DNA from 2 places in the Microbacterium sp. MMO-56 genome. Region 1 is predicted to be linked to the other one. Evidence: predicted binding sites of a transcription regulator. Region 1 holds the regulator's gene; the other holds the start of a gene.
The links. Region 1 encodes HspR, which represses chaperone genes until heat shock. Its sites were predicted from a motif close to AAGTTGAGTCNNNNNGACTCAACTT; they were not measured.
Positions count from the first base shown of each region.

Region 2: WFI00_RS04590 (Hsp20/alpha crystallin family protein) is a predicted target of HspR. The motif match lies at 4,524-4,548, and genes of this name have one in related genera.

Region 1 covers NZ_JBBCVW010000004.1:162,262-171,976, reverse strand. The annotation lists gene WFI00_RS05485 (TetR/AcrR family transcriptional regulator) at 1-352, shown strand, start outside; gene WFI00_RS05480 (hypothetical protein) at 349-951, shown strand; gene WFI00_RS05475 (hypothetical protein) at 1,013-1,582, opposite strand; gene WFI00_RS05470 (SRPBCC family protein) at 1,821-2,246, opposite strand; gene WFI00_RS05465 (HNH endonuclease signature motif containing protein) at 2,300-3,709, opposite strand; gene WFI00_RS05460 (DUF2252 domain-containing protein) at 3,839-5,179, shown strand; gene WFI00_RS05455 (heat shock protein transcriptional repressor HspR) at 5,219-5,659, opposite strand; gene WFI00_RS05450 (DnaJ C-terminal domain-containing protein) at 5,662-6,654, opposite strand; gene WFI00_RS05445 (nucleotide exchange factor GrpE) at 6,670-7,263, opposite strand; gene dnaK (molecular chaperone DnaK) at 7,274-9,145, opposite strand; gene WFI00_RS05435 (N-acyl-D-amino-acid deacylase family protein) at 9,311-9,715, opposite strand, start outside.
Region 2 covers NZ_JBBCVW010000003.1:271,679-281,393, reverse strand. The annotation lists gene WFI00_RS04610 (HNH endonuclease signature motif containing protein) at 1-1,140, shown strand, start outside; gene WFI00_RS04605 (hypothetical protein) at 1,197-1,517, shown strand; gene WFI00_RS04600 (DUF2207 domain-containing protein) at 1,611-3,479, opposite strand; gene WFI00_RS04595 (MarR family winged helix-turn-helix transcriptional regulator) at 3,556-3,987, shown strand; gene WFI00_RS04590 (Hsp20/alpha crystallin family protein) at 4,041-4,496, opposite strand; gene WFI00_RS04585 (L-serine ammonia-lyase, iron-sulfur-dependent, subunit alpha) at 4,647-6,137, opposite strand; gene WFI00_RS04580 (alpha-amylase family protein) at 6,226-8,139, shown strand; gene WFI00_RS04575 (NAD(P)/FAD-dependent oxidoreductase) at 8,302-9,715, shown strand, end outside.

The sequences.
Region 1 (9,715 bases):
GCTCGTGCGCCTGATCGTGACGATGTGGGACGATCCCGCGTTCCGGCCCCGCGGCGTCGCGCTGATCCGCTCGACGGTCGGCGGACGCCGCACCACCTCCCTCGTCACCGGGTTCGTCTCCCGCGAGATCCTCCGCCGCCTCGGCGACCGGATCGGCCGCGGACCGGATGCGGCCCACCGCGCCGGCCTCGTCGCGAGCCAGGTCGTCGGCCTGATCGTGACGCGCTACGTCATCGAGCTCGAGCCGGTGGCCTCGGCCTCCGTCGACCGGCTTGTCGCCGACGTGGGACCCACGATCCAGCGCTACCTCACAGGCCCCCTCGACGTGGCCCCCTCTACCCTGGAGGGATGATGCGCCTGCAGGCCGACGCCGATCCCGACCGCTGGGTGCCCGTGACCGGCTCCTTCGGGTTCGGCGGACGGCGCCTGCGCAAGCGGGCGATCCGGATGCTGCTCGCGCAGGCCAATGCGGCGATGGGGGCGACGGAGCGCCCCGGCGGTCGATTCGCCGCGTGGGCGATGAGTCAGGCCGCGCCCGCCCTCATGCGCACGGCCGACGGGCGCGTGCTCGTCTGGGTCTGGCGGGCGGAGCCGGAGCTGGTGGTCGTCATGGCGCAGGTGCAGGAGCTGACGCCGCACCTGCGCACCGCGCGCGCGATGATGCCGATGGAGTACGACGACACCGAGAGCTTCCGCGGCACGTATCTGGGGGTCGGCGAGAAGCTCGTGATGCCGACTCCGCCGCCGCGCGGCGGCACGGTGCCTCCGCCGTTCGCGACGTACACGTGGGATACGGGGACGCACCTCGTGACGGTCACGGCCGTCGGCGGCGACCGCGAGCGGTTCGGTACCGTGGTCGGCGCCGTGGACGACCTCTCCCGCTCGCTGCGGATCTCCGGCGACGTCGCCGTCGGCGAGTCGGGCAGCGTGCTGCGCATCGATCCCGCCTGAGGTCCGCGGCGCTCCTCGAGGCGAGCCGAGATGCCCGTCGGCAGCCGTGGAGCGGCACCGCTCAGCGGAATCCACCCGCGAGGAACAGATCGGGTCTCTTGTCCTCGAAGCAGGAGATGAGGTCGCGGTAGCCCGGCATCGCCGTGGAGGCGGTGAACAGTGTCCGTCGCCCAGCCTTGGCCGCCACCCCGCCGTAGCGGCCCGAGGGACGCACCTGCAGCCGCGTGATGTCCTGCACTCGTGTGCGCAGGGGCGCGCGCACGCTGCGCGACACCCAGATCGCCTCCCGGGTGATCTCGATGCGCATACGCGTCATCGCGTGGGCCAGCCAGAGGAACGAGGCACCCATGAGGGCCGCGACCGTGCCCACGATGCCCATCTCGGGCTGCGGGTCAGGCGTGGTGGCCGCACCCCACACGATCGTCGCCCCGATGACGAGGACCACGACCCCGGCTGTGCGGACCATGATGCGCCGCCAGCGGTCGACCGACACCACCACCAGAACCTCCTGCTGCTGCGCATCCCACTCCGCCGCCGTCAGCGAGAACCGAGCGGCGAGAGCGCTCGCGACCGCGACGAGGCCCATCGCGACCAGGGCGAGCGTGCCGAGCAGCACGACGGCGGGATCCACGGAGGAGCCTTTCGCGAGGGACACGGCCGCCCTCGACGCTAGCGCAGGTCGCCCGTGGCGGCACCCTTCCGAGTTCGGGGTCGCGCGTGGTCGCACTCCTTCGAGTTCGGGGTCGCGTGGGGTCGCATCCACGCTCGAATGACGACCAGATGCGACCCCGAACCTGCAGAACGCGCGAGGGCGGAGCGACGCGGCGCCGGCCTAGATGGGACAGCGGTGGCGCCGGGGCACGGACCGGCTACGACGGGCCGACGGCCTCGCCCTCGCTCGCCCGCGCCCATCGGGTCAGGTGGTATCGCCATCCCTCTTCGTGCTCTGCCGCCAACGAGGGCGGGGCCTGCGCGCGTGAGAACCCGGATTCGGTGAGCGCGACCGAGGTCGACGACCCGTCGGCCACGAGACGGATGACGACGTCGAGCGGCTGCGCCCACGTCGGTTCGGTCCAGGTGAACCCGAGAAGGGTCGGCTCGTCGCATCGCGTGATGGTCCCCGTCGCGGATGCCGGACGACCTTCCTCGATCCACGTTTCGAGAAGCGCCGAACCGACGGCGGCCTCGAAGCGCATCTCCGGCCACCAGGCGTCCCGCTCGGCCGTCAGGAACCGCCAAACGAGCCCGATGGGCGCGTTGATCCGGGCTTCCACCGTGACCGAGTCGCGAACCACACGACCACGCTATCCATACGCGCCGGCGATGACATGCCGCCGCCGACAGCGGGCTAGAAAGGCGCGTCAGACGCGGCGTGTGCGGGAGCGAGGACGGGAACACCCGGTGGACCGCCCGGAACACGCCGACCACCCGGAGCACCCGGACCACCCGGGACGAACGACACCGGTGGCGCCGGAGCATCCTCGCGATAGACGCGACCGGTCGGTGAGGTCCATTCGAGGACGCCCCCGGATCGCTGCCGCACCCGCCAGGCCGTGAACTGCTTCATGCTGTGATGACGCTGGCAGAGGTGGGCGAGGTTCCACAGGGCGGTGGGGCCTCCGAGCGCCGCGTCTATGGTGTGGTCGATCTCGCAGCGGATCGCGGCGCGCCGGCACCCGGGGAACCGGCAGTGCTGGTCGCGGGCGCGGAGATAGCGGCGTTGCGGCCAGGGTGTGCGATAGCGGTCGACGGCGAGGACCGTCCCGTCCACCGGCTCCGTCAGCACCCGCGCCCACGTCGGCGCGTCGGCGGCGAGGCAGCGTGCGGTCTCGGCGTCGATGGGCGAGCGCCCGACCAGGTCGGCCGGGCCCTCGTCGGCGCCGAGGAGCGTCAGTGCCGGGACGATGACCTGTACCTGTGCTCGGATCGCGCCGAGGGAGCCGGCGCCGTCGCGGTGCACCGTGGGGTCGAGCGAGGGCGCGCCCGCCAGCAGGAGGTCGGCGAACACGTCGGCGCGCACCTCTCCGAGCGCCCGGCGGTCGCGCTCGCCACCGTCGCCACCGGTGGCGGCGTCGCTCGCACCGGCCGGGGGCGCAGCACCCTCGCGGGCGTCGACGATCGTCCGCGCCTGCTGGGTGAGCCGATCGAGGATCCCGTCGGCGATGACGGTGGGCACGTCGGCGACGACCTGCGCCATACCGTCGCGCAGGGGCACGACGCGCACTCCGCGCCGCGACGCCGCATCGCGATGCCGCTCGGTGAACGACCGCTCGCTCGAGCGCTCGGCGAGCATCTCGACGGCCGGGCGAACGCGGTTCGGAGTGTCGCGTTCGCACAGCGCGATCGCCCGCTCCTCGAAGTCGGTACGGTGCTCCCGCGCGACCACCGTACCGGCATCGATGATCACCCGCACGTGGCCTCGCGTGATCCGCCCCTCTTCCCACGCGACGAGGGCGTGCGGGTACTCCTCCACGATGACGCGCGCCTCGTCGATGCGCTGCTGCATCGTCCGGTCGGTCACGCGGACGACCCCGCCCAGCTCGGCGGCGATCGACCGCAGCGCCATGTCGTGCGCGCGGACATCCGCCCGCGCACCCGCCGCCTGCTTCTCGGCGAGCAGACCCGCGCGCGCCAGCAGGCGCGTCTGGGCGACCTGGACGGCGGTCAGCTGGGCCTCGATGCTCTCGGCGGACGAGACGATCTCGGCGAGAGCGGCGACGTCTGCGTCGCTGCTCGTGACCCCCGCGAACTCCGTCATGACCCCAGTGTGCTCGGGGGGTCCGACATCGGAGGGTGGACGGCGGCCACCCCGGCGTCACGCGTCGTCGCCGGCTCGGCGAGCCGCCGCGCATCGCCGGGCCGGCATCCGCGGTGCCATGATGATGCGATGACCGCACCCCTGCCCACGACCGCAGACGACCGGGCGGCGGGCCGCGCCCTCCGCGCGCGGACACCGAGGCGGAGCCTCGCCGAGCTCACCACCGCGAATCGGGACCCCCTGGGCATCCTGGGCGCCCAGAACGCGACCCGCCTGGCGGACCTGCTCCCCCTGCGTGCGGAGCGCATGTCGGCGAGCCCGTTCGCGTTCTTCCGAGGCACGGCCGCCCTCATGGCCGCAGACCTCGCCGCGAGCCCGAGCAGCGGCATCCTCGTGGCGTCGTGCGGCGACGCCCACATCGCGAACTTCGGCTTCTACGCGTCGCCCCAGCGCACCCTGGTGTTCGATCTCAACGACTTCGACGAGTCCGCGTGGGCGCCGTGGGAGTGGGACGTCAAGCGGCTCGTCGCCTCCGTCGTGATCGCCGGCCAGGCGACCGGTCGCGCCGACGCGGTGGTCATGGACGCGGCGCGTCGCGTGGTCGCGCAGTACGCCATCGCGCTGCGCCAGAACCTGAGTCTGACGCCCGTCGGGCGCTTCTACCAGCACTTCGATGCCGAGGGCGGTCTGCGCTCGGGGGCCGCGTCGGCGCGGAAGACGCTGCGCAAGGCCATCGCCGATGCCGAGCGCCGCACGAGCGCCCAGGCGACGCGGAAGCTCACCGAGATCACGCCCGAAGGTAGGGTGCGCTTCGTCGAGCGTCCGCCCGCGATGACCCACATCGACGCCGAGCTGGAGCAGGGGGTCGCCGGCGCGATCGGCGCCTACCGGCAGACCGCGAACGCCGACATCCGGATGCTCCTCACGCACTACACGATCGCCGACACCGTCCGCCGGGCCGTCGGCGTGGGCAGCGTCGGCACCCGCTGCTACGTGACCCTCCTCGTCGACGGGGACGGGGACGCGCTCCTGCTGCAGACGAAGGAGGCGGGGGAGAGCGTGCTCACCCGGTACGGCGGATGCACCCAGCCCCCCGAGGTCGACGCCTACATCGCGGAGCACGGACAGGGCTCACGGGTCGTCGCCATGCAGCGCATCCTGCAGGGAGTGTCGGATCCGTTCCTCGGACATTTCCGCGGCGACGTCGCCGACTACTACGTCCGCCAGTTCCGCGACATGAAGGGCGGCATCGACCCGGAGTCCCTCGACGACCCGTCCTTCGTCCTGTACGCGCAGGCGTGCGCCGCTGTCCTGGCACGCGCGCACGGCCAGACGCCCGGCGCGGCCCGGATCGTCGGCTACATCGGCGACCGCACCGCGGTCACCGACGCCATCGTCGCGTGGGCGTACGCCTACGCGGAGCTGTCGCGCGCGGACTACGACGCGTACGTGGCGTCGCTCGCGGACTGACCTCGGGGCGCCCGGAACCGCGCGCCGCCGCGGCCCGGGTCAGTCCCGGTCGCCGGAGATCGGACGCCACACGACGACGTCCGTCGCCCGGCGCACCCGGGTGCCCTGGCGGAGGGTCACGACCGACCCGCCCGGCGCCGCGGCGAACACGCGGGCTCCGGGGCGACTCTCGCGCTCCTGCTGCAGCCGGCTCTCCAGCTCGGCGACGCGGCGGCGGAGGGCCCGCGCCTCGTTCTCGAGCTCGATGAGCCTCGAGATCGCCGGGAGGCTCATACCCTCCGCCGACATGGCGGCGACCTCGCGCAGCTGCTTGACGTGGCGGAGCGCGTAGCGGCGCGATCCGCCCTGGGTACGGGCGGGCACGACGAGGCCGAGGCGGTCGTATTGCCGGAGCGTCTGGGGATGCATCCCCGCCAGCTGCGCGGCGACCGTGATCGCGAAGATCGGCGTCTCCTCGTCCGCGTCCTCGTCGTGCGCCATGATCACTCCCGCGCCTTCGCCATCAGGTCGGCGCGCGGGTTCTCCTTCGGCTCCAGCGCGTGGAAGCGCTCGAGCGCCTCCTTCGCCTCGCCGTCCAGGTGCGCGGGAACGGCGACCTGGACCTCGGCGAGCAGATCGCCCGTGCCCTTGCTCGTCTCGACACCGCGCCCCTTGACGCGCAGCACGCGGCCGGACGGGGTCCCCGGCGCCACGCGGAGCTTGACGGGGTCGCCGCCGAGCGTGGGCACCTCGATCGTCGCCCCGAGCGCCGCCTCCGTGAAGGTCACCGGCACGGTGACACGGAGGTTCAGTCCGTCCCGGGTGAAGACCGGGTGCGGTCGGACCGTCACCTGAACCACGATGTCGCCCGACTCGCCGCCGTCCGGGGAGGGCCGCCCGCGCCCGCGGAGGCGGATCTTCTGCCCGTCCGCGACCCCCGCGGGGATCTTCACCTTGAACGGCTTGCCGTCCTCACCGGCGAGGGTGATGGTCTCCCCCCGCACCGCGGTCTGGAAGTCGAGCGTCGAGCGCGCCGTCACGTCGGCGCCGCGCTGCGGACCTCCGTACCCGCGGAAGCCGCCCGTCGACTGTCCGAAGCGTCCGGAGCCGAATCCGCCGCTCTGCTGCCCGAACATCGAGAACAGGTCGTCGAAGTCAGCCGCCTGATACGAGCCGCCGCGCGACTGCCCGAAGCGGCTGAAGACGTCCTCGAACCCGCCGGAGGATCCCGCACCCGGCGCCTGGAAGCGGGCGCCGCCCGCCCCCATCGCACGGATCTGGTCGTACTCCTCGCGCTGGTCCTTATCGGAGAGCACCGAGTAGGCCTCGCTGATCTCCTTGAACTTCGCCTCCTTGGCCGGGTCTCCCTGAGTGGAGTCCGGGTGGTAGGTGCGCGCGAGCTTGCGGTACGTCTTCTTCAGGTCCGCGGCGGAGATGTCCTTCGACACACCCAGGACCTTGTAGAAGTCCTTGTCGAACCAGTCCTGACTGGCCATGAACACCCCCTCCCGTTACTCGGCCGAACCGGCGACGACGACCTTGGCCGGACGCAGCTCGATCGTCCCGAGGCGGTAGCCCACCTCGACGACGTCCAGAATGGTGCCGTCCTCGACACCGCCCGGGTTGGGCGCGTAGAAGATCGCCTCGTGCTGCTGCGGATCGAAGACCTCACCGGCGACGCCGTAGGTCTCGACGCCCAGACGGGAGACGATGCCCCGGAGCTTCTCCGCGATCGCGGCGAGCGCCGATCCCTCGACGAGATCGCCGTGCTTGTCGGCGCGGTCGAGGTCGTCCAGCACCGGAAGCAGGTTCTTGGCCACCGTCCCCTGAGCTCGCGAGATCTCGATCTCGCGCTGCTCCTCGGTGCGGCGGCGGTAGTTGGCGTACTCCGCCTGCAGCCGCTTCAGGTCGAGCAGCAGGTCCCGGTCTTCGGGCGCGGCCTCGGCCACGGCGGCCTCGTCGGTCTGCGGTGCGTCGAGGATGTCCTCGACGGTCAGCCCGTCGTCGCCCGTGGGGATGTCCCCCTGCGAGTCGGGGCCGGAGGCGTGAGCCTCCGACCCCTCGTCACCGGGGACTTCGTTGTTGTCGAAGTCCTTGTCGCTCATGTTCCGATTCTTACTTCTTCTCGTCCTCGTCGTCGACGACCTCGGCGTCGATCACGTCCTCCTCGGGGTTCGGCACGGAGCCGTTGCCCGGGTCGGCGACCGTCGGGTCGGCGGGCTCGCCGGCCGCCTGCTGCGAGGCGTAGATCGCCTCGCCGAGCTGAGACTGCGACGCGTTGAGCTTGTCGAACGCGTTCTTCACCGCGTCCTCGTCCTCGCCCGCGAGCGCGGCCTTCAGGGCGTCCACGTCGGCCTGCACGGAGTCCTTGACCTCGGCGGGGAGCTTGTCCTCGTTGTCCTTGATCAGCTTCTCGATGGAGTACGAGAGCGTCTCGGCCTGATTGCGCACCTCGGCCGACTCGCGACGCTTCTTGTCCTCGGCGGCGTGCTCCTCGGCCTCGCGCACCATCCGGTCGATGTCCTCCTTGGGCAGCGACGAGCCGCCCGTGATGGTCATCGACTGCTCCTTGCCGGTGCCCTTGTCCTTCGCGGACACGTGCACGATGCCGTTCGCGTCGATGTCGAAGGTGACCTCGACCTGCGGGATGCCGCGGGGGGCCGGCGCGATGCCGGTCAGCTCGAAGGTGCCCAGCGGCTTGTTGTCGCGGGTGAACTCGCGCTCGCCCTGGAAGACCTGGATCGCGACCGACGGCTGGTTGTCGTCGGCGGTCGTGAAGGTCTCGCTGCGCTTGGTCGGGATGGCGGTGTTGCGCTCGATGAGCTTCGTCATGATGCCGCCCTTGGTCTCGATGCCGAGGCTCAGGGGGGTCACATCGATGAGGAGGACGTCCTTGCGCTCACCCTTGAGGACACCGGCCTGCAGGGCGGCGCCGACGGCGACGACCTCGTCCGGGTTCACGCCCTTGTTGGGCTCCTGACCGCCGGTGAGCTGCTTGACGAGCTCGGTGACCTGCGGCATGCGGGTCGACCCGCCGACGAGCACGACGTGGTCGATGTCGCCGACCTTGATGCCGGCCTCGGCGATCACGTCGTTGAACGGCTTCTTGGTGCGGTCGAGCAGGTCCTTCGTGAGGTCCTCGAACTTGGCGCGCGTCAGCGTCTCGGAGAGCGAGACGGGGCCCGAGTCGGTGAGCGAGAGGTAGGGCAGGTTGATGGAGGTGCTCGTCGAGGACGACAGCTCCTTCTTCGCCTGCTCCGCGGCCTCCTTGAGGCGCTGCAGCGCGATCTTGTCGCCCGAGACGTCGACGCCGGTCGTGTCCTTGAACTGCTTGATCAGGTAGTCGACGACGCGCTGGTCCCAATCGTCGCCACCGAGGCGGTTGTCGCCGGCGGTCGCGCGGACCTGGATCGTGGAGAAGTCGTCGTCCTTGCCCACTTCGAGGAGGGACACGTCGAACGTTCCGCCACCGAGGTCGAAGACGAGGATGAGCTCGTCCTCCTTGCCCTTGTCCAGGCCGTACGCGAGCGCGGCGGCCGTGGGCTCGTTGATGATGCGCAGGACGTTGAGGCCGGCGATCTCACCGGCATCCTTCGTCGCCTGCCGCTCGGCGTCGTTGAAGTACGCGGGGACGGTGATGACGGCGTCGGTCACCGAGTCGCCGAGGTACGTCTCGGCGTCGCGCTTGAGCTTCTGCAGGATGCGCGCCGAGATCTCCTGCGGCGTGTACTGCTTGCCGTCGATCGACTGCGTCTTCCAGTCGGTGCCCATGTGGCGCTTGACCGACGACAGGGTGCGGTCGACGTTCGTGACGGCCTGGCGCTTGGCGGTCTCGCCGACGAGCACCTCGCCGTCCTTCGTGAACGCGACGACCGACGGGGTCGTGCGGAATCCTTCGGCGTTGGCGATGACCTTCGGCTCGCCGCCCTCGAGGACGGAGACGACGGAGTTCGTCGTCCCGAGGTCGATACCCACTGCACGTGCCATGTGTGTTTCTCCTTGTTCGTGGCTGTTGGGAAAGCTGGGGAGTTGAGTCATAGGGGCTCAACTTCTGATGCATGCCACGTTACCGAGCCGCGATCTCGGTGTCAAGTGAACTTGATATGGATTGGCTCAACTTTGAGGGAGGTGTGGGTGCGAGTCGATCACCTCTCACCGCGCCGCGGCGCGACGCAGCGACCTCCCGGCGCGGATGCCCGAGATCCGACCGTCCTCGACGGCCACGCGGCCGCCGACGAGGACGAGGTCCATCCCGGTCGCCGGCCGGCGCGGGTCGTCGTACGTCGCCTCGTCGCGCACCCGAGCGGGGTCGAACAGGGCGAGGTCGGCCACTGCGCCGACGCGCACCTCCCCGCGGTCGGCCAGCCCGAGGCGGCGCGCGGGCGCACCCGAGAGGTGCCGGACGACCTCCTCCAGCCCGAGGATGCCCAGCTCGCGGCTGTATCGGCGCAGGTAGCGCGCGAACGTGCCCCATCCCCGCGGGTGCGGCCGGTCGCCCACGAGGATGCCGTCGCTCCCGCCCATGTGGCGGGGGTGCGCCATGATCCGGCGCACGTT
Region 2 (9,715 bases), on a different contig from region 1:
CTGCGGTCGGTCGCGGCGGAGATCGGCACCGCGACCGTCCAGTCGGACCGGACGGTCCAGACGCGGATGGAGGACGCCGCCACCCTCATCGAGGACTTCCCCTCGACCTGGCGCGCACTCCGGGCGGGGCGAGTGAGCCGGGCGCACGCGGGAGTGATCGCGGATGCCGGCGCCGCCCTCCCCGAGGCCGATGCCCGGGCCCGGTACGAGGACGCTGTCCTCCCCATCGCGGAGCGGGAGACGGCCGGGCGACTGCGCCCCCTCGCCCGCCGGTGCGCACAGCGCACCCACCCGATCCCGATCGACGAACGCCACCGCGCCGCCGCACGCACACGTCGGGTCTGGGTGACCGATCTGGACGACGGCCTGGCCGAGCTCGGCCTCCGGGGTCCGGCGCACCTCGTCCGCGGGGCCCACGACCGTCTCACCCAGCTCGCCTCCGCGGTGATCGACGCCCGCCGGCACGCGACACCGACCGCGGACCCCGAGGAGACACATCGACTCGACGGGATCGGGCCGGTGACGGAGACTCCCGTGGAGCCGGATCGACGGTGCATCGACGAGGTGCGCGCCGACGTGGCACTCGATCTCCTGCTGACCGGGCACGGCGATGCGGCCGACAGCGCCGCCTCCCCGCCGGTCGACGAGGCCGTGCACGCGCGCATCCAGGTCACGATCCCCGTGGCCACCCTGACGGGTCTCGCCGACGAGGCGGGTGAACTCACCGGCCACGGAGCGATCGACGCACGCACCGCCCGCGGAATCGCCGCCACGGCCCGCGGCTGGGATCGACTGTTCGTCCACCCGACGAGCGGCGCCGTCCTCGCGGTGGACCGCTACCGCCCCACGAGCGAGCAGCGCCGGATGCTGCGCGCCCGCGACGAGCACTGCAGGTTCCCCGGATGCCGGCAGCCCACCCCACGGTGCGACATCGACCATACGGTGGCACGCGCCCACGACGGTCCCACCGAGATCGCCAACCTCGCGCACCTGTGCCGACGGCATCACATCCTCAAACACCACTCCGCCTGGCGGGTGCGCCAGCGACCCGGCGGGGTCCTGGAGTGGACGAGTCCCACCGGCCGGGTCTACGACGACCGCCCGGCGCGCACCCTCACGTTCGAACCGCCGCCCTTCTGATCAGGGCCGTCGCCCGGCCATCGCCCGGCCATCGCTCGTCGTGATGGAATGTCAGCATGCACGACAACGCGCTCTCGATCGTCCTGGACGGCACTCCCGACCTGCCGAGCGCCATCCTGCAGGCGCTCTATCGCATCACCGGACGATCGACGGTCGAGCTCCGGCGCGACATCCTCGCAGGCGAGGCCGTCTACACCGCGCCCCTGTTCGGCACCGACCACATCGACGTGGTGCCGAGACTCGAGAAGACGATCGCCTACCTCACCGACCTCGGCGCTCCCTTCCGGATCGTCGAGTGGGTCGACGGCGTGAGCGACGAGATCTCCGCCGACACGATGCGGGACATCCTCGAGGGGACCGCCGGCGAGTTCGCCTGACCCACGGGATCGACCAGCGGGATCCACCGCCGGGATCGACCCGCCGGACCACCCCGCCGGCATCACCCCGCGGACATCACCCCAGGAAGGGCGTCACACCCCGCCGCCGCCTCCTCCGCCGCCACCGCCGCCCGCGGAGCCGCCGCCGCCCGAACCGCCCGAGGTCGACGACGACGAGGACGCGGCTGCGGAGAGCGACCCGATCCCCGCCGAGAACGCCGACGCGTCGAACGCTCCTGTGCCGTAGTACCAGTAGGGGCCCGCGGCACCCACCGCGGTGTACAGCACGGCGAGCTCGCGCGACCACTCCTTCTCCTGCCCGAAGACGACGGCGTACGGCAGCAGCTTCTCGTACAGCTCGAGCTTCTGGCGGGGGTCGGTGACGTCGACCGGGGCGCGCTCGGCTCCGCGCGGCGATTGCAGCATGCGGATGCGATCCGCCTCCGCCCACTGGATGAACTCCTCGAGGCCCCGCAGATGGTCGCGAGCCTCGGCCCCCGCCGCGCTCAGCGGGCGACGGACGACGAGCGCGATGACCAGAAAGAGCACGAGCCCGGACCCGATGATCACCAGCACCGGCACGACCTCGCGCGTACCGCGACCGATCGCGAGCATGCCCAGCACGAAGACGAGCGCCAGCGAGAGCAGCGCGACCCCGATCGGCAGTGCGCGCGCACCGGCGCGGACGGTGCGCCGCATGCCCCGGGCCGTGAGGTCCTTGTCCGCCGCGGTGAGGATCTTCTGCGCGGCCGAGGAGAAGCGCGTGTCCTGCGAGCCGAACTCGTACCTGTCGCCGGGCGCACCGCCGGGGAACAGGCCGTCGAGCAGCATCCGCCCGTCGCCGTCCGCGCGCGTCGGATCGATGAGCTCGGCGGCCAGCTTCGTCTTGCCGTTCCATCTCCGCTCGCCCTCGACGATGCGGATCGAGCCCGCAACGGCCTGCTCCAGCACTTCGGCGGGGATCGCCTTCGACCGCTGCTGCAGCAGCACCGCGCTCTGCAGGGCATCCAGACCTCTCGGCGGGTCGTACTCCGCGATGATCGTCGGCCGCCCGGGCTCGTCCGCGAGGCCGCGCCGCCGGGCGCGGATCGCCAGCACGCCCGCACCGACGACGCCGAGTCCGGCAATCGCCTGCAGCCATCCGAACGGGGTGGCGAGGTAGGTCGAGTCGAACACCGTGAACGCGCCGGGGGCGAACCCGACCGCCATCGTCAGCGTCTCGTAGGGGGCCAGCGCACCGGACTGCGCCGTGATGACCACGCCGCCGCCGTCCTCGTCCGACGACGTGATCGAGGCGCACTCCGCCGTCGCCCCCTGCGCACCCTGGTAGCAGGACTCCCGCCCGGTCAGCGCGCCGGCCAGCTCCGCCGGCACGTGCAGGCGGGCGGTGACCGAGCCGAACGGCTGCGCCCAGTCCACGCCGTTGACATCCCAATAGAACTCCAGCCCAGTGTCGGGGAAGTCCCACGTCACGTTCTCGAGCGTGTACGTGATCACGTACGTCTGACTGCCGTGCACGTACCCGTCCGCGCGCGAGACGACGGAGAACTCGTCGTCGACGTCCTCGACCTCGGATGCCCGCGGCGCGCCGTTCTCATCGGTGACCGACACGAGCCGCGCGTGCAGGGGCTGGTCGTTGTACGTCGCCGGGATCGCGCGCCGGATGCCGCGGTTCTGATCCGTCTGCGGGAAGTCCGCGACGATCGTCTCGACCACCCGCAGCAGGCTCGAGCCGTCGTCGGCGCGGGAGAGCGTGTAGTCGGCGTCGAAGGAGTCGAAGCGGAAGTCGTCGACATCCGCCGGGCGCACGCTCAGCACCGACACGGCCGACGGAGCCGACCCCGCACCCTCACGCGCTCCCACGAGCGCCGGCGTCGCCGCCGCCCCCGTCAGCACCAGCGTCACGAGGAGGCCTCCGACGACGGCGGCCAGGGCGGTCAGGGGGCCACGCATCCGGCTCATGCCCCCACCCTAGGCTGTGGCGCCGGGGCCTCCGTGCGGGCGCCCCGCCGGGCTCGGCGCTACTACAGTGGACGCCATGACCGACCGCCGCCTCGCCATCGCCGCGTGGGAGAGCCTCTTCCGCGCGCAGCACGAGGTGCTCCGCGATATCAGCGGCGACTTCCACGACGACGACCTGTCCCAGGCCGAGTACGACGTGCTGCTGACGGTGACCCGCGGCGATGCCCGCAGCGCCCGGTTGCGCGACGTGACGGCGAACATGCTCATCAGCCAGCCGAGCGTGTCGCGCCTCGTCGATCGGATGGTCGCCCGGGGCCTTCTCACCAAGTGCCCCGACCCGCAGGACGGGCGTGGCGCGATCGTGCGCGCCACCGATGCCGGCGCCGCCGCCTTCCGCCGCGTCGCGACCACGCACGGCCGATCCATCGCGGATCGGATGTCGGCCCTCGACGAGGACGAGCTCGGCCAGCTCCAGGCGCTCACCGCGAAGCTCCGCCGGAACGGCTGAGCCGGACGCGCGACAGCCCCGATCCGATGCGGATCGGGGCTGTCGCGCGCGTGTCACTGCTCGACGGGCTGCGGCTCCTGCGAGCTCTCGTGAGCGCGGATGGTCGGGGCTCCCGCGTCGGAGACGACCTGCACCTTGCGGGGCTTGGCCTTCTCGCTCACCGGGATCGTGACCGTCAGCACACCGTTGCTGTAGGTCGCGGCGATCCCCTCGGTGTCGATCCCCTGGCCGAGGTTCAACTGGCGCAGGAAGCTCGCGGCCTCGCGTTCGCGGGTGATCCACTTCACTCCGTCACCCTCGGGGAGCGTGCGCTCGGCGCGGATCGTCAGCAGCTGGCCGTCCACGTCGATGTCGACCGACCCCGGGTCGATCCCCGGCAGGTCGGCACTGAGCACGTAGTGGTCGCCGTCGCGGTAGAGGTCCATCGGCATCCGGCGCGGGCCGCGACGCGTGTCGAGGAGACTCGACGCGAGGCGGTCGAGGTCACGGAACGGATCGTATGTGGCCATCGTTCTCTCCTTGTCTCTCGGATCTGAAACTTGAGTCACATGGACTCAACTAAGCTCAGATTAGCACTCGGGCATGGAGAGTGCCAACGGTTCTCGGACGGCGAACATCACCTCGCCGACTCCGCGCCTGCGGCGGGGAGAAGTCGCGCGTCAGCACTCGATGACGTTGACCGCGAGGCCGCCCTCACTCGTCTCCTTGTACTTGTGGGACATGTCGATGCCGGTCTGGCGCATCGTCTCGACGACGGCGTCGAGCGACACGAAGTGCTCGCCGTCGCCGCGCAGCGCGAGGCGTGCCGCCGTCACGGCGGTCGAGGCGGCGATGGCATTGCGCTCGATGCACGGGATCTGCACGAGACCGCCCACGGGATCGCACGTGAGCCCCAGGTGATGCTCCATCGCGATCTCCGCCGCGTTCTCGATCTGCCGGTTCGTCCCGCCCATGACGGCGGTGAGCCCCCCGGCCGCCATCGCGCACGCGGATCCGACCTCCGCCTGGCACCCGCCCTCGGCGCCGGAGATCGACGCGTTCGCCTTGAAGAGGGATCCGAGGGCGGCGGCGGTGAGGAGGAATCGCCGGATGCCACGGCGGCGGTTCGCCTCCGCGAGCACCGCCGCGTCGGCCCCCGCCGTCGACGCCGCGGTCGCGGTCGCCGGCGCGTGGAGACCCAGCAGCGCCGACCCGACGAGCTCGCCGTAGGGGGTGACCGCGGTCGCCGACCCGAGGCCGGAGTCGGCAAGGAAGCGCCACCAGTACATCGCGACGGCGGGGACGATGCCGGCCGCCCCGTTCGTGGGCGCGGTGACGACGCGGCCACCCGCGGCGTTCTCCTCGTTGACGGCGAGCGCGAAGGCGCCGAGCCACTCTCCGGGCAGCTCGCGGCCGCCGCTCGCCTCCGCCTCCTCGAGCTGGGCGCGGATGCGCCCCGCGCGACGCGTGACGTGGAGCGCGCCGGGCAGCACGCCCTCTGCGCCGAGGCCCGCGTCGACGCACGACGACATCGCGTCCCAGATCGCGTCGAGTCCCGCCGCGACCTCGCTCTCACCGCGCAGCGCCTCCTCGTTGCGCCGCGCCGCCTCGGCGATCGTCAGCCCCTGCTCGTCGCAGATCCCGAGGAGCTCGGCCGCGCTCCCGAAGGCGAGCGGGAACGCGGTCGCCTCGACCGCCGGCCCCTCGCCCTCCCGCCGGATGAAGCCGCCGCCGATCGAGTAGTAGGTCTCCGCGGCCCGCTCCGCACCGGACGCATCCCACGCCCGCAGCGTCATCGCGTTCGGGTGACCGGGGAGGCGGGTGCGCGGCAGGAAGGCGATGTCCGCGCGCTCGAACGGGACCGGGACGCGGCCCGCGAGCAGGAGCTCCGCGCCGTCCGGCCACGTCGTCCAGGCGCCGCGCACGAGGGCGGGGTCCACCGTCTCCGGCTGGTGGCCCTGCAGGCCGGCCACCACCGCGTCGGGCGTGCCGTGGCCGATTCCGGTCGCCCCGAGCGACCCGTACAGCTCGCACGTCACGCGGGTGATCCCGCCCTGCGGGGCCACCCGCTCGGCGAAGTCGCGCGCGGCGCGCAGCGGCCCCACGGTATGCGAGCTCGACGGTCCGACACCGATCGAGAACAGCTCGAACGCCGAGACGTAGGCACCCATTCTGCGAGCCTACGTCCGATGTCCGGAGTGCGCACCGCACCCGTCGCGGGGCCCGCCCCTAGGCTGTCTCCAGGCGGAAGGAGCCCCGATGACCGCGCTGACCTCCCTGGAGACGGACCGGACGGCGGCCCTGGCCGCCGCGGAAGCGGCGGGGCGGGTCGACGACGCCTTCCACCGGCGCTTCGACGCGCAGTTCCCCCGCCTGCACGGACTCTTCTCCCGCCTGTACGGCGAGCGCGCCGACGGGCAGGAGCAGCTGTCCCGCGCGGTCGCCGAGGCGTCGTCGGCGTGGAACGCGCGCCCGCTCGAGCTCAAGGCGCGGGACGCGCTCCGCGAGGCCGATCCGGAGTGGTTCCAGTCCGAGCGGATGCTCGGCGGCGTCTGCTACGTCGACCGCTTCGCGGGGAACCTCGCCGGCATCCGCGACCAGATCCCGTACTTCCGCGACCTGGGCCTCACCTACCTCCACCTGATGCCGCTGTTCGCGAGCCCCGGCGACCACGGCGCCGAGAACGACGGCGGCTATGCCGTGTCGAGCTACCGCGAGGTCGCCCCGAGCCTCGGCACGATGGCCCAGCTGACCGACCTCGCCGCGGACCTGCGCACCGCCGGGATCTCGCTCGTCGTCGACTTCATCTTCAATCACACCAGCAACGAGCACGAGTGGGCGCAGCGGGCGGTGGCCGGCGACCCGGAGTTCGCGGACTTCTACCTGATCTTCGACGACCGCGAGATGCCCGACGCGTACGAGCGCACGACGCGCGAGATCTTCCCCGACGACCACCGCGGATCCTTCGTCCAGCTGCCCTCGGTGGACGGCGCCCCGGGCCGGTGGATCTGGTCGACGTTCTACCACTACCAGTGGGACCTCAACTACGCGAACCCCGCGGTGTTCCGCGCAATGGCCGGAGAGATGCTCTTCCTCGCCAACCGCGGCGTGGAGGTGCTGCGGATGGATGCCGTCGCCTTCATCTGGAAGCGTCTGGGCACCTCCTGCGAGTCGCTACCCGAGGCGCATCTTCTGCTGCAGGCATTCAACGCGATCCTGGCGATGGCGGCGCCGGGCATGGTGTTCAAATCCGAGGCGATCGTCCACCCCGACGAGGTCGTCACCTACATCTCGCGCGAGGAATGCGAGCTGTCCTACAACCCGCTGCAGATGGCGCTGACGTGGGAGGCCCTCGCCACCCGCGACGGCCGGCTGCTGCAGGACGCCCTCGAGAACCGGCACGCCCTCCCGCCCGGCACCGCGTGGGTGAACTACGTGCGCAGCCACGACGACATCGGATGGACGTTCGCCGACGAGGACGCCGCGGCCCTCGGCATCGACGGCTACGCGCACCGCCAGTTCCTCAATCGTTTCTACACCGGGCGCCACGACGGAGGCTTCGCGCGCGGCGTGCCCTTCCAGGAGAACCCCGCGACGGGCGACGCCCGCGTCACCGGGACGACCGCGTCGCTGGCGGGGGTCGAGGCGGGCGATCCCGGCGGCGAGGACCGGATCGTGCTCGCCCACGCCCTGGCTCTCTCGACGGGGGGCATCCCACTGCTGTACCTGGGCGACGAGGTCGCGCAGCTCAACGACTACTCCTACGCCGACGATCCGCTGCGTCGCGGCGACACGCGCTGGGTGCACCGGGGCAACCGCCCCCGCGACCAGTACGCGCGACGCGACGATCTCGAGACTCCCGCGGGCCGGGTCTTCCGCCGACTGACGAAGCTGATCTCGGTGCGTCAGACGACGCCGGAGCTCGCGGGCAACGACCTCGTGGGATTCCGCACCCCGCACCGTTCGGTCGTCGGATATCAGCGGTCCGGCGAGACGACGCGCGTCCTGGCCCTCGCCAACGTCGGCGACGACCCGGTGCACATCGATCCGCTGACGCTGTCGGGCTTCGACCGCACCGCGTTCGACCTGGTCCACGACATCGACGTCGACCTCGACGTCGGCATCGTCCTCGCCCCGCACGGCTTCACCTGGCTGCGGGTCACGCCGCTCTGAGGCGATGCGCGCGGGGAGGCCCGGACGATCCGTCCGGCCATCCGTGACCGCGGGCTCGTTCGTCCGGCACTGACCCGCTTCCTTGCGCGAGGCGGGTGCGGACGTATTGAATGGCCGTCAGCCCACGTGGCGGTCCGCGCATCCAGACGGGAAGTGATACCGGTGGCATCCACCGTGTTCGAAAGACTCGCACCGGCGGCATCCGTCGTCGCGCACAGCCTCCAGACGACGGCGTCGGCGGTCTTCTGGACCGAGGATCTGCCCGCCTCGATGCGCCCGGACCGTCCGGCTCTGCAGGGCACCGTCCGCACCGACCTCGTGATCGTCGGCGCCGGCTACACGGGACTGTGGACCGCGCTCCTCGCGAAGCTGCGCGACCCGCATCGCCGGGTCGTCGTCGTGGAGGCGCAGCGGGTCGGATGGGCCGCCTCCGGCCGCAACGGCGGCTTCTGCGAGGCGAGCATCACGCACGGGCACGAGAACGGCGCATCACGCTGGCCGGACGAGATCCACACGCTGGAGCGGCTGGGGGTGCAGAACCTGGACGCGATCGAGCGCACCGTCACGGACCTCGGCCTCGACGTCCAGTTCGAACGGACCGGCATGATCGCGCCCGCTGTCGAGCCGCACCAGCTCGCCTGGCTCGACGATTGGCGGGCCGAGGCCGCGGGCGACCCCGACCTGGCCTACCTCGACGGCTCGGCGCTGCGCGCCGAGATCGATTCCCCGACCTACCTCGCCGGCATCTGGGAGAAGCGCACGTGCGCGCTCGTGCATCCTGCGCGCCTGTGCGCCGAGCTCGCCCGCGCGGCCGAGGAGCGGGGCGTCGAGATCTTCGAGCGATCCCTCGTGACCGGCATCGACGCCACCGGCGGCGGCGTGACGGTGACCACCCGCGGTGGCCGCGTCGAGGCCGAGCAGGCGGTGCTCGCGACGAACGTCTTCCCCTCGCTCCTCACGCGCAACCGGCTCATGACGGTCCCCGTCTACGACTACGTCCTCATGACCGAGCCGCTGACCGACGCCCAGTGGGATGCGGTGGGGTGGCGGGGCCGACAGGGCGTCGGCGACATGGCGAACCAGTTCCACTACTACCGTCCGACGCGCGACGGCCGGATCCTCTTCGGCGGGTACGACGCGCTCTACCACTACGGCCGGCGCGTCGACCCCCGGTACGAGAACCGCCCCGACGTGTGGGCGCGGCTCGCATCGCACTTCTTCACCACGTTCCCTCAGCTGGAAGGTCTGCGGTTCTCGCACCAGTGGGCTGGAGCGATCGACACGTCGACGCAGTTCACGGCGTTCTTCGGGACGGCCCGCGGCGGCCGCATCGCCTACGCGGCGGGCTTCACCGGTCTGGGCGTCGGATCGACGCGGTTCGCCGGCGACGTCATGCTCGACCTGCTCGCGGGGGAGGACACGGAGCGCACCCGACTCGAGATGGTGCGCAAGAGGCCTCTGCCCTTCCCGCCCGAACCGGCCGCGGCGCTCGGCATCGCCCTCACCCGCTGGTCGCTCGACCGGGCCGACCACAACGAAGGGAAGCGCAACATCATGCTGAAGACCCTCGACGCCC